One region of the Arthrobacter vasquezii genome, then DNA from elsewhere that is predicted to be linked to it. Evidence: predicted binding sites of a transcription regulator. Region 1 holds the regulator's gene; each other region holds the start of a gene.
The links. The regulator LexA, encoded in region 1, represses DNA repair genes until DNA is damaged. The targets are predictions, from matches to a motif close to TCGAACANNTGTTCGA.
Positions count from the first base shown of each region.

Region 2: ruvA (Holliday junction branch migration protein RuvA) is a predicted target of LexA. The motif match lies at 2,435-2,450, and genes of this name have one in related genera.
Region 3: P4U43_RS00760 (HNH endonuclease signature motif containing protein) is a predicted target of LexA. The motif match lies at 2,465-2,480, and genes of this name have one in related genera.

Region 1 covers NZ_JAROKN010000027.1:26,310-30,452, forward strand. Annotated here, with positions in the region: gene P4U43_RS10840 (histidinol-phosphate transaminase) at 1-931, opposite strand, end outside; gene P4U43_RS10845 (LysM peptidoglycan-binding domain-containing protein) at 1,052-1,441, opposite strand; gene lexA (transcriptional repressor LexA) at 1,732-2,463, shown strand; gene P4U43_RS10855 (ATP-dependent DNA helicase) at 2,484-4,143, opposite strand, start outside.
Region 2 covers NZ_JAROKN010000018.1:8,308-12,450, reverse strand. Annotated here, with positions in the region: gene P4U43_RS08690 (Mur ligase family protein) at 1-198, opposite strand, end outside; gene pdxT (pyridoxal 5'-phosphate synthase glutaminase subunit PdxT) at 285-1,010, shown strand; gene P4U43_RS08680 (YebC/PmpR family DNA-binding transcriptional regulator) at 994-1,752, shown strand; gene ruvC (crossover junction endodeoxyribonuclease RuvC) at 1,783-2,355, shown strand; gene ruvA (Holliday junction branch migration protein RuvA) at 2,490-3,119, shown strand; gene ruvB (Holliday junction branch migration DNA helicase RuvB) at 3,119-4,143, shown strand, end outside.
Region 3 covers NZ_JAROKN010000001.1:157,564-161,706, forward strand. Annotated here, with positions in the region: gene aztD (zinc metallochaperone AztD) at 1-1,003, opposite strand, end outside; gene aztA (zinc ABC transporter ATP-binding protein AztA) at 1,145-1,807, shown strand; gene P4U43_RS00755 (GNAT family N-acetyltransferase) at 1,804-2,340, shown strand; gene P4U43_RS00760 (HNH endonuclease signature motif containing protein) at 2,494-3,963, shown strand; gene P4U43_RS00765 (NAD(P)/FAD-dependent oxidoreductase) at 4,115-4,143, opposite strand, start outside.

The sequences.
Region 1 (4,143 bases):
AATTGGAGTCCGAAGGTGCAACGGGCAGACCCATCCCCGTCAGCCCGGACACAATGCGGTCTCTTTGCCGCTTGATCTCATCCACGTTGGCGAGCAGCTTCGCCGAATGGGTCAGCGCCGCGACAGCCGTGGCCTGCGTAATCGCCGACAGGTGGTACGGGAGACGCACGAGCCGAAGCGCATCCGCAATTTCCGGCGCTGCGGCCAAGTACCCGAGACGGGCTCCGGCCAGCGCAAAGGCTTTACTCATGGTGCGCGAGACGATAAGCCGTTCCCTGCCGGGCAGGAGCTCCAGCGCACTCGGAGTGCCGGAGTGGGAAAACTCTGCATACGCCTCGTCCACAATGACGATTGCCTGCGCCGCTTCGCCTGCATCGTAGACCTCGGAAACCACCTCCAGGGGAAGCGCTGTGCCGGTCGGGTTGTTCGGGCTGCACAGGAAGACAATGTTTGCGCCCGTGGCGGCTACCTCGCTGGCGGTGGTACGAGCGTCCAGGTCGAAGGATTCATCCCTCGAACCTGTCAGGTATCCAGTACCGGTGGAGCCTGCGAGCAGCGGATACATCGAGTAGGTGGGAGGAAATCCCAACGCAGTCCGGCCCGGTCCGCCGAACGCGAGGAGGACGTGCTGCAAAACCTCATTGGATCCATTCGCCGCCCAGATGTTGTCCGCGGTGAGTCCGTGCCCTAGGTACGTGGCGAGATGTTCGCGAAGCACGGTGAACTCCCGGTCAGGGTAGCGATTCAGCCCCGCCACGGCGCCCTCGACTGCTTCAACAATTGCACTGCGAACATCCTCCGGAACGCCATGGGTGTTCTCATTGACGTTCAGCAGAATGGGCACATCGATCTGGGGCGCACCGTATGGTCGAAGGCCGCGCAGATTCTCGCGGATCGGCAGTCTGTTAAGGCGTTCTAGCGGATCGGTCACCATGAGAGTTTAAGGCCGCCCCATCCGCCACGAAGAATTCCGCTGAAGCCGGGCGAACTGTTACGAGCCAACCTGTGAAGAATCAGCGCGCCTACCGCTGTGCGGAAGCAGATCCGCTCCTTATGGATTTCCAACCGGAATATGAAGCGACTGCCCGGCCTGCACGGTCGACGAGCCTAGAACATTCAGTTCGACGATTTCCTCAACGACGGCTCGCGGATCACGTTCCGGCGCGTACTCGGCAGCAAGAGCCCAGAGTGTCTCCCCCGATGCAACACTGACCCGGACAGTGTCCGTGAGGTCACCGCCGGCTGTCGCTGCCTGCGCCTGGGAGGTGAAGAACGAAGCAACCACCAGCAGTACGGCAACAAGCAATGCGACCGGAATTGCCACCAGAACCACCCAGCCGCGACGGGTGAGATGAAGGCGCGGCGCCGCAGCCGGCCCGTTATTCTCACGGTCCTCTGGGTGAAGTACGGAAGCTGATCCTGCGATATGGAGCGTAGACATGGCGTCCACCTTTCTCGTTGTGTGGATCTCCCACAGCTTTGTTCGAAGCTGTGTTCTATTCCTCTGCACTTATTATTAGCACTTGTAAACTAATATTGTCGAGACTCACTCGAACAAATGTTTGAAAACACGTCCCGCCTCCCCTAGCGTTGCTGTCAAGGGTGACGGTCCGGCTGCTTCACAAACCAGCTCATCACCCGCCACTGACAAAAATGGTTGGCGAGCCGGCAGTCCGGGCCCGGCCGGAGGAAGGGATGCATCTCGTGGCAGATCTCAGTGCGGCAAAGGACATGGCAGAGGTGCCTTCGCCCGATGCGAAGCGCGGACGCGGAAGGCCGCGCGGCAGGGCCATGCCAAAGGGAATGACAGCACGTCAGACAAAAATTCTCGAGACAATTCAGCGCAGCGTAGCTGCGCACGGCTACCCGCCCTCAATGCGCGAGATCGGTGACACCGTAGGGCTTGCGAGTCTGTCCAGCGTCACGCACCAGCTTTCACAGCTGGAACGCATGGGTTACATCCGCCGCGATCCCAAGCGCCCGCGAGCGATGGAAATCCTGCTTCCTCTCACGCTCGGTGACAGCACACCGCGTGCGCTGCCCTCCTCCGCCGAAAGGGAGGAACCTGCGCGGGCATCGTCGGCCGTCGACGCGGCAATGGTCCCGCTGGTCGGACGGATTGCAGCCGGAGGTCCTATTCTGGCGGATCAGGTTGTTGAGGATGTCATGCCACTGCCCCGGCAGCTCGTCGGGCACGGCGATCTGTTCATGCTGCGTGTTTCAGGTGACTCCATGATTGATGCAGCGATCTGCGACGGAGACTGGGTAGTGGTCCGCCAGCAGAGCACAGCCGAGAACGGCGATGTGGTGGCAGCACTCCTCGATGATGAGGCCACAGTGAAGACCTTCCGGCAGCGTGACGGTCACACCTGGCTTCTGCCGCAGAACACCAATTACGAGCCGATACTCGGTGACCACGCCACCATCATGGGCAAAGTTGTCTCGGTGATGCGTGCGCTCTGACCGAGGCGCGCGGCATGGTGCTAGGCGCGCTGCGTCTCAGCGAGCCGGGAGAGGACCCCGAGCGCCGTTGCGCGGTCCGTCGTCGACCAAAACGGCGGTAGCGCAGCCCTGAGGAAGCCGCCGTAGCCCGCGGTTGCCAGCCGGGAGTCCAGTACTGCCACCATGCCTCGATCATCGTGGGCGCGGATGAGGCGGCCGGCTCCCTGCGCAAGACGAACGGCGGCATGGGTAGCGGAAACATTCATGAATCCGTTGCCTCCGGCCTTTGCGACAGCTCGGGTCCGCGCAGTCATGAGCGGATCATCAGGTCGGGGAAACGGTATGCGGTCGATGGTGACAAGCCGGCAGGCAGTTCCAGGCACATCGACGCCCTGCCACAGCGACATAGTGCCGAACAGGCAGGTGTCGGGCTCCTCTGAAAACTGCTTCACCAGCGCGGACATGGAAGATTCACCCTGACAGAGAATCTCAACGTCGAGCCGGTCCCTCAACGCGTCAGCAGCGTCCTCCGCCGCACGCCGCGAAGAGAACAGTCCCAGCGCTCCTCCCCGGGAGGCTTTGATGAGCGCCTCCAGCTCATCCAGTTGTTCCCCGGAAGTCCCGCGGCCCGGTTTGGGCAGGTCCTTGGCAACGTACAGGACACCCTGACGGGGATAGTCGAATGGGCTGCCAACGTCCACGCCGGTCCATGACGGCGCTCCCTCGCCCGTCAAACCGAGGGACCCGGCAACCGGTCCGAACTCCGAGCCGATTGCGAGCGTAGCTGACGTGAGCACAACCGTGTGGTCCTCGAACAATCCCCGCCTCAGACGCCCGGCAACCGACAGCGGCGCAATGCTGATCGTGGCAGGCGAGGAGTCATCAGCCGCGGAGTAACCGGAGCCCGGTGTAAAGGTACTTGGCCGACTCGCCCAGAGCACTTCGCCCGCGCCACCTGCTGCGACCATCCGTTCGGACAATTCGAGCAATACCAACAGCCGTGAGCGTGCCATCTGGCGGCCACCGTCTGCCGACTGGGAGGACCCGTCGGAACTCGATTCGGACAGCGCCAGGCGGCATGACTCCCGCAATTGCACGAGCGCGAGTTCCTGCAACTCGTCCAGTCCCCCAGCCATCAGACCCGTGGGCTGAGCGTCGAACGCGTTCTCGAAGGCATCCTGCGCGGCCGCCAATGTGTCCGTGTTGGAACCGAGATGGCGCCTCGCCGCTGAGGCCGCAGCGCCGATCAGTGCTCCTGACAGTTGCCCAGACACCGCAGACGTGACGCGGTCGTGTAGCTCGTGCGCCTCGTCAATGACCACTACGTCGTGCTCCGGAAGGACCGCCAGCCCCTCGAAAGCGTTGATCGCCAGCAGCGCATGGTTGGTGATGACAATGTCCGCTTTTCCTGCCCTCTCCCGTGCGCGCTCGCTGAAGCATTCCTCAGCAACGGGACACTTTTGCGCACCAAGGCACTCCATGCTGGACACCGATACCTGGCGCCAGGCCCGGTCGCTGACACCGGGAAGGAGTTCGTCCCGGTCCCCGGTCTCCGTTTCTTCCGCCCACTCCCGCAACCGCACGATTTCCCGTCCGAGCGGGGTGGAAGGTCCTGCCGCAGGATGCGGCGCCGCGGTGTCACCGTCGAGGGAGAAGAGGGCTCCCGAATCATCCTCGTCGGGGAAACCTCCTGCCGTCTTA
Region 2 (4,143 bases), on a different contig from region 1:
GACCACCATCTTGGTGGTGGTGGTCTTCCCGTTGGTGCCGCTGACGACGATGATGCCCTTGGGCAGGTTTCGCAGCGCCCGCGCCATGAAGCCTGGATCGATTCGTTCGACGACCAGACCGGGAAACGCCGAACCACCGCCGCGCAGACGCGTGAGCGCCCGAACTGTTTTGCCCAGGGGCACGCTCAAGGTAGACAGACCAGACATGGTGTCTAACTTATCGCGCTTTCGTTGCCTACCCGGTATGGCGCCCGACAGTCCCAGCGCCAAACTAGACTGGGTCGGTGACTTCCACCATTTCCCTTGGCGGTGCCGCCCTGCGCGTTGGCGTTCTCGCAGTGCAGGGCGACGTACGCGAGCACATCCGGGTGATCAAATCCTTGGGCGGAGAGGCGTCCGCCGTCCGGCGCCCCAGCGAGCTGGAGCAGGTCGAGGGCGTTATCATCCCCGGCGGGGAGTCGACCACCATGGACAAGCTGACCCGCGCGTTCGGGCTCGCCGAACCGCTGCGCGAACTCATCCGCGAAGGGTTCCCGGTCTACGGGTCCTGTGCGGGAATGATCATGCTCGCGGACACCATTGCTGATCCCTCCGTTGACCTGGCGGGCAATCCCCAGCAGACCATCGGGGGCCTGGATATCGTGGTCCGCCGCAACGCCTTCGGCAGGCAGCGCGAGTCCTTCGAGACGGACCTCCCGTTTGAGGAACTGCCTGGGAACGGCTCCGACGTCCACGCGGTGTTCATCAGGGCCCCGTGGGTGGAGAAGGTAGGGGAGTCGGTGAAGGTCCTCGCACAGGTCGAGGCGCCGGATACGCCGCCCGCCGAGCACGGTGCCCACACTGGGCGTGACAGTGCCAGGGCACAGCCGGTCGCTAGGATTGTTGCAGTTCGCTCAGGAAACCTGCTCGCCACGAGCTTCCACCCGGAAGTGACCGGTGAGCATCGCATCCATGAGCTTTTCCTATCGTTGATCGCACAAAGAAGGGCAGAGCATGTCGGGGCACTCTAAATGGGCTACCACCAAACACAAGAAGGCCGTGATTGACGCCAAGCGCGCCAAGTCTTTCGCGAAGCTGATCAAGAATATCGAGGTGGCGGCCCGCGCCGGCGGCGCTGACCTGGCGGGCAATCCGGCCCTCGAGCTTGCCGTGCAGAAGGCCAAGAAGACGTCCGTTCCCATCGACAACATCAACCGGGCGGTCAAGCGCGGCGCTGGGCTCACCGGCGAAGTCGTCGACTACTCGGAGATCATTTATGAAGCGCGCGGACCCCAGGGTTCGGCGCTGCTCATCGAATGCCTCACGGACAACAAGAACCGTGCAGCCTCGGAGGTCCGGGTCGCCATTACCCGAAACGGTGGATCAATTGCTGATCCCGGATCGGTCGCCTACCTGTTCGCGCGCAAAGGCGTAGTCTCCCTGCCGAAGAAAGACTTGTCGGAGGATGATGTCCTGATGGCAGTCCTGGACGCAGGCGCTGAAGAGGTGAAGGAGTCGGGTGAATCATTCGACGTTCACTCCGAGCCCACAGACCTCCGCGCGGTCGTCGCGGGTCTCGAAGAAGCCGGTATCGAATACGAGACCGACGAGGTCGAGTTTGTCCCGTCGATGCAGGTTGAACTCGATGCGGACGCCGCACGCAAGTTCCTCAAGCTCGTGGACGCGCTCGAAGAGCTCGACGACGTCCAGAACGTGTACTCGAATGCGGAGCTCGGCGATGACGTGCTCGCTGAGCTGGAGAGCGACGATTAGTTTCCGCTCCGCCCATCTTGGGGGACACCCGTGACACTGCGGGTCATGGGTGTTGACCCGGGGTTGACCCGCTGCGGACTTGCCGTGGTCGATGTCGAACCGAACCGGCGCGCCACTCTGGTGGCGGTCGGTGTGGTCGGTACGCCGGCTGACCACAGCCTCGATCGCCGCCTGCTGATGATCGCCGAGTCAGTGGATGTGTGGCTGGACACGCACTCACCGGCGGTGCTCGCCGTCGAACGCGTTTTCAGCCAGCTCAACGTCAGCACCGTCATGGGTACCGCTCAGGCTTCGGGCGTGGTGATAGCGGCGGCGGCGAGGCGGGGCATTCCGGTAGCGCTTCACACACCGACCGAGGTCAAGGCGGCAGTGACGGGTAACGGCCAGTCTGACAAGGCCGCAGTGACCAAGATGGTGACGAAAATCCTTCGCCTCGCAACGCCGCCCACCCCTGCCGACGCCGCTGATGCACTGGCACTTGCCATCACGCACGCCTGGCGAACCGGAACTACGTCCTCAGCCCGAAGCCAGGGTGGGGTTGGCCAGACCGCAGCCCAACGGCTGTGGGCGGAAGCGGAAGCGAAGGCGCGTCAACGGCGATGAACCTACTCCCGGGTAGTCTGCGTGCCGGAGTACATCGGTGTGGCGGCGCCGGATAGTCCGCGCCGGGACGTACGCTGATTCGTAGATATGTTCGGTGATATTCGTTTCGATTCTCAGCATCTGGAGCCCAGCGCATGATCAGTTCTCTGACCGGGACCGTAAGCCATGTGGGCCTGCACTCGGCCGTACTCGACGTCAACGGGTTCGGAATGCAGGTACAGGCAACGCCCCAGACTCTTTCCACCCTCCGGCTTGGCAACCAGGCCAGGCTCAACACCTCGCTGATAGTCCGCGAGGATTCCATGACCCTGTTCGGATTCACGGATGCCGACGAGCGTGAGGTGTTCGAGACACTGCTGGGCGTCAGCGGCGTAGGCCCACGGTTGGCGCTGGCGGTGCTCGCGGTGTACGCCCCGGCGGCCATCCGCACCGCCGCATCGTCCGGGGATGACAAAGCATTCAGCAAGGTGCCGGGGATCGGCCCCAAGGGCGCGCGACGCATTGTGCTTGAACTCGCTGACAAACTCATTCCGCTTGAGACGGATACCCCAACTACAGCTTCCGGCGCCTGGCAGTCACAGGTTCTCGCCGCGATGATGGGTCTGGGCTGGTCGGAAAAGGACGCCGGCTCAGCCATCGACGCCGCAGTGAAGGATTCTCCAGAGATTGCGGCATCTGGGGATGTCGGTTCGATCCTGAAGCTCACACTGCGCAGGCTGGGCCAGGATGGCGCCCGCAGCTCGGCACGGGCTTCGGTGAACTGATGACAGATCAGGAACAGCCCCTTGTCTCGCCGGCCGTGGATCCGGAGGACCGGGCGGTCGAGGCAGCCCTGCGGCCGAAGAACCTGGATGATTTCGTCGGTCAGGCAAGAGTGCGCCGCCAGCTGTCCCTCGTCCTCGAAGCATCCCGGATGCGTGGCCGCAGCGCGGACCATGTTCTCCTTTCCGGACCTCCCGGGCTCGGAAAGACCACCCTGGCGATGATCATCGCCGCGGAGATGAATGCGCCCCTCCGCATCAGTTCAGGCCCCGCCATCCAGCATGCCGGAGACCTCGCCGCTATCTTGTCCTCGCTGACCGAGGGGGAGGTGCTCTTTCTCGACGAGATCCACCGCATGTCGCGCCCTGCGGAAGAAATGCTGTACATGGCAATGGAGGACTTCCGGGTAGACATCATCGTGGGCAAAGGGCCGGGCGCAACAGCGATTCCGCTGGATCTGCCACCTTTCACCCTGGTCGGCGCCACCACCCGCGCCGGGCTGCTGCCGGGTCCGCTGCGCGACCGGTTTGGATTCACCGGCCATCTCGAGTTCTACTCCACGGCGGAGCTTGAGCTCGTTCTCCGGCGCTCGGCCATGATGATGGACATGCGGGTCAACTCCGCAGCCTTTGCTGAGGTAGCCGGACGTTCCCGCGGCACCCCCAGAATCGCGAACCGCCTCCTCCGGCGCGTTCGTGACTGGGCACTTGTGAACGGCGTGGACGTCATCGATGCACGGTGCGCCGGATCCGCTCTGGATATGTACGAGGTTGACGCCAAAGGACTCGACCGCCTCGACCGGTCTGTGCTGACGGCGCTTGTGACAAAGTTCAATGGAGGGCCGGTGGGACTGTCCACTCTGGCCATTGCAGTAGGGGAAGAACCCGAGACCGTGGAAACGGTCGCCGAGCCGTATCTCGTGCGCGAGGGGATGCTCGGCAGAACGCCGCGCGGGCGAATCGCCACAGCAGCTGCGTGGGAACATCTGGGTCTGGTCATGCCTGCATCAATCGCAGCAGCCATGCC
Region 3 (4,143 bases), on a different contig from region 1:
CGGATTCCACATCAACTGCATGGATGGAGTTGGTTGACGGGTCGGTGATGTAGGCAGTGTGGTCTTCGACAAAGATGGTTGGTCGCGGTTGCTGCCATTCGAGCGGTTCCTCCCACTCCCCAATCACCGGCAAACTGTTGGTCACCTCGGCGGTCTCAGGGTCAATCACGTGCAGCGAGCCGTCCGTGCCCAGGACCAGCGCTTCACCATGCGGACCGCGGGCCAGTGACCGGAAGCTGTAACTCGTGCCGAGCTCAACCAGGGTGAGGTCCTTCGTCTCGGTGTTGATCAGCGAGATTGTTTCGGGGCGCTCAAGTTCGGCGTCGGGATCCTGCTTGTAATCGCCAAGTGTGATGACCGATTCCTCAGACCCTGCCTGATTGCCGATCCGCCCGTACTCGGTGGGGCTGTCGAGCTTGGTGATCTTGCCGTCGTCGTAGATGAGGACGCCGGTCTGACAACCGATCACCACGGCTTCCCCTGCGGCCGTCGCCTCACCGTGTACACCCGGGCAATCCTCGTTACGGGCGATCTCCTTGCCGTCTTCGTCGAAGACCACAATGCCGGGGCGTTCTTCCTCGTTGCCGAGCGTCAGCACCAGTTCACCGCTGGAAAGCTCGACGGCGACACCATGGTGCGCTTCCTCCGTCGAATAGGTCTCGACTTCCGGCTGGCCTTCGGCGAGGTCACTGGATTCGAAAACCGTCACTTCGCCGGTTCCGTCGCTGAAGAGGATGGTCTTGCCGTCGTGGCGGACCACGTGACCGGGCTTGCTCGTGGGAAAGGCGATGTCCGTCATCACCGGTTCCTCAGCGTGGGAGGTGCCGCCGTCGGTCCAGGCTCCGGTGTCGAGCACTTCGAAGCCTTCGGCGGTCGAGATGATGACGTGGCGTCCATCGCCGGCCGGATTAATCCGGTTGAAGCCCTCCATCGGGAAGTCGCCGAGCACCTCGAAAGTGTCTCCGTCGAGCACCTGGATGCCGCCGTCGTATGTGGTGACCACGCGAGGGGTGGGTTCAGCAACGGTTACTGCGGCGTCGGCTGCACGAACGACGCGCTCAGGGGCTCAAGTAACCATTCCATCGCGACTCATCCTATATTGATAATGAGAATGATTCGCACATAAGGAGAAATGATGGTGATTGTGAGCGGCGTTCGATACGCCTATCAGGGCAGGCGCGCGCTTGGGGAGGTGTCTCTCGCGCTCGAGCGAGGGGTGCACACCGTGGTCACGGGCACCAACGGCTCAGGAAAGTCGACATTGCTGGCGTTGGTTGCCGGCGCGCTGAAGCCGCAGTCCGGATCGGTGACCCTCACCACCAGCCGCCGGCCGGCCTTTGTCATCCAGCACACGCGGACCTCGGAGATCCTTCCCTGTACGGTGCGTCAGACGGTCGAGATGGGACGGTGGCCTCATCGTTCCTGGCTGTTGCCGCTTGGTCCGCAAAATCGCCGTATCGGGCGGGATGCCATGGAACGCTTGGGGATTTCGGGCCTCGCTGATCGGCAACTCGCCGGGCTTTCCGGCGGGCAACGTCAGCGTGCGCTTATTGCGCAGGGGCTGGCGCAGGAATCGGACATCCTGATCCTTGACGAGCCCACGGCCGGCTTGGACAGTGCGGCACACCGGCTCATCCGCTTGGCGGTCGACGAGGAACTGCTGCGTGGCGTGACCGTCATCGAATCGAGCCACTCGCCCGAGGACATCGAGCGAGCGGAGCGGGTAGTCACACTCGAGGGCGGCCTCGTCATCTCCGATACAGGATCGATGTTCCGGCCGGCGATCAGCGCTACCCTGACTTCGTGACCGTTGTTATTGACCATGCCACCGCGAACGACGCCGGCCCCCTCGCCACCCTGGCTGCCGTCACCTTCCCGCTCGCTTGTCCACCGACGTCGCACCCCGACGACATTGCACACTTCATCGCATCAGAGCTTTCCGAGGAACGGTTCACCCAGCACATAGCGGACCCTGACAAGATCTTGCTGTGCCTGCGGGAGGACGGCCACCTTCTTGCCTGGAGCACGTTGGTCAAAGGACTTCCCAAGGACGAGCAGGTGCGGTCTTCTCTCTCGCTTTTCCCGACCATCGAGCTGAGCAAGTTCTATGTGCACCCGTCGCATCATGGACAAGGTTCCTCGTCGCACCTCATGGAAGCGTCACTGGAGATCGCGGCGAAGGGAACCGGCGCGAAGGGAATCTGGCTCGGCACCAATGACCGCAATGCCCGTGCAGTCCGATTTTATGAGAAGCACGGATTCACCCGCGTGGGGGCAAAGACGTTTCAGCTTGGACGGAACGTGGAAACGGACTTCGTGCTGGAGCGTGCGTTGGGCTGAGTGGGGTTTGGCGGGATTGTGCCAGTCGAGCGGCGTGCGGCTTGAGCAGGGGGCCTACCCCCACGCCGGGGTGTGGATAAGTCCGTTTGACTTGTCCTGCACATTGGTGGTTTTCGGTCGCGGTTAGTACACGTGTTCGATAAAATTTTGGGTATGGCCGTCGCACTGCTCGAACCCCGCCCGGAGGACACGTCTCTCCTGGGTGGGATGCGGTCCGGCTTACTGGCTTACGTGCGGGATCTCGAGTCCAACTACCTGACGCTTCGGCCTGAGGAGGCCGCGGCAACGCTGGTCGAGGTTGAGCAGCTCTCCAACCTGGTCGACCACTTGCAGACTGTGGTTGCCCGTGCCGCTGAGGACCACCAACTCGCTACCGTTGACGCCCTAGATCCGTACAAGAACACTGCGGACTATTTGCGGGCGAAAATCGGTATCAGCCGCTCCGAAGCGAACCGCCGGTTACGCCTCGGACATGACGTCCTGCCCGAGGTTCCCGGGCCAGGAGCCGCGCTCGTACCTGCCTTGGGTGTGCTGGCTGAAGCGACCAAGGTCGGTGCGCTCAGCAGCCGTGCTGCGACCATCATCCGCAACTCCGTGCACCGGGTCTCCACTGTCGCGACCGGCCGTGAGCTGGATGCCATGGAAGAGCACCTGGTCCGCCAGGCCGTTGAGTCCGACGAAGACGTCCTGCGGGCCCTCGCCCAACGCTGGGAAGACATCATCGACCAGGACGGCACCGAACCCACCGACAAAACCCTCCGCGCACGCCAGGGCGTGTTCCTGCGCGGTAGGCGCCACGGCCTGCACTTCATGGAAATCGGCGCCACCGACGAACAATACGAACACCTCATCACCGTCATGAACACCGCCACCAACCCCAGAACCCACAGCATCACTGGCGAGGCCGACGGAGACCGCACGACCGACGGAGACGGCACGACGGACCGCGGCAAAGAAGCTCTAACCAGTCCGGGCCAACCGACCCGTGAACAGAACCTCCTCGACGGACTGGTTTCAGCATGCCGGATTGCGCTAACAGGTGATGGTCTTCCAGCGACCGGAGGACACCGACCCCAGGTAATGGTCACCATCAACTACCGCGACCTCCTCAAAGACCTGACAGGCAGCGGACACGACGGGCATTCGGTCTTCGCCCAACAGATAAGCGCCCGCAGCATCCGCAAACTCGCCTGCGACGCCGACATCCTCCCGCTCGTCCTCGGCGGCAAGGGTCAGGTCTTGGACATCGGCCGCACCCAACGTCTCTTCCCACCACATCTGCGACGGGGACTGGTCGCACGCGACAAAGGCTGCGCGTTCCCCGACTGCACCACGCCCGCAACCTGGTGCGAAGCCCACCACATCATTCCCTGGGCTGCAGGCGGAACCACCAACATCAGCGACGGCGTGCTGCTCTGCACCCGACACCACCACCAGATCCACGAAGGAAACTGGACAGTCGAATCAGTCCACGGAATCCCCTGGTTCACACCACCCAAATACCACGACCCGCAACGAACACCCAGACGCAACCGCTACTGGCAAGTAGAACAAGCCATACACGACCAACTTGCAGACACGGTCAGTCACGTGTCCACGAGCATCGGCACGGCACCACCCTGATCAGCGGAAATGCCGCCGTAGCCGGCGTCTGAGCGAGCGCAGCACCGCCAAGTCAACTGTGCCCCGAGCGCGTGGCAGAGGTGACAGAACCGCGAGCGCACGTGGCAGGCGTCGATTCCAGATCAGGCGGCCCTCGGATCCTGCTCCCCCATCAGGCAGTTTTCAAGTCCGAGTCCGGAT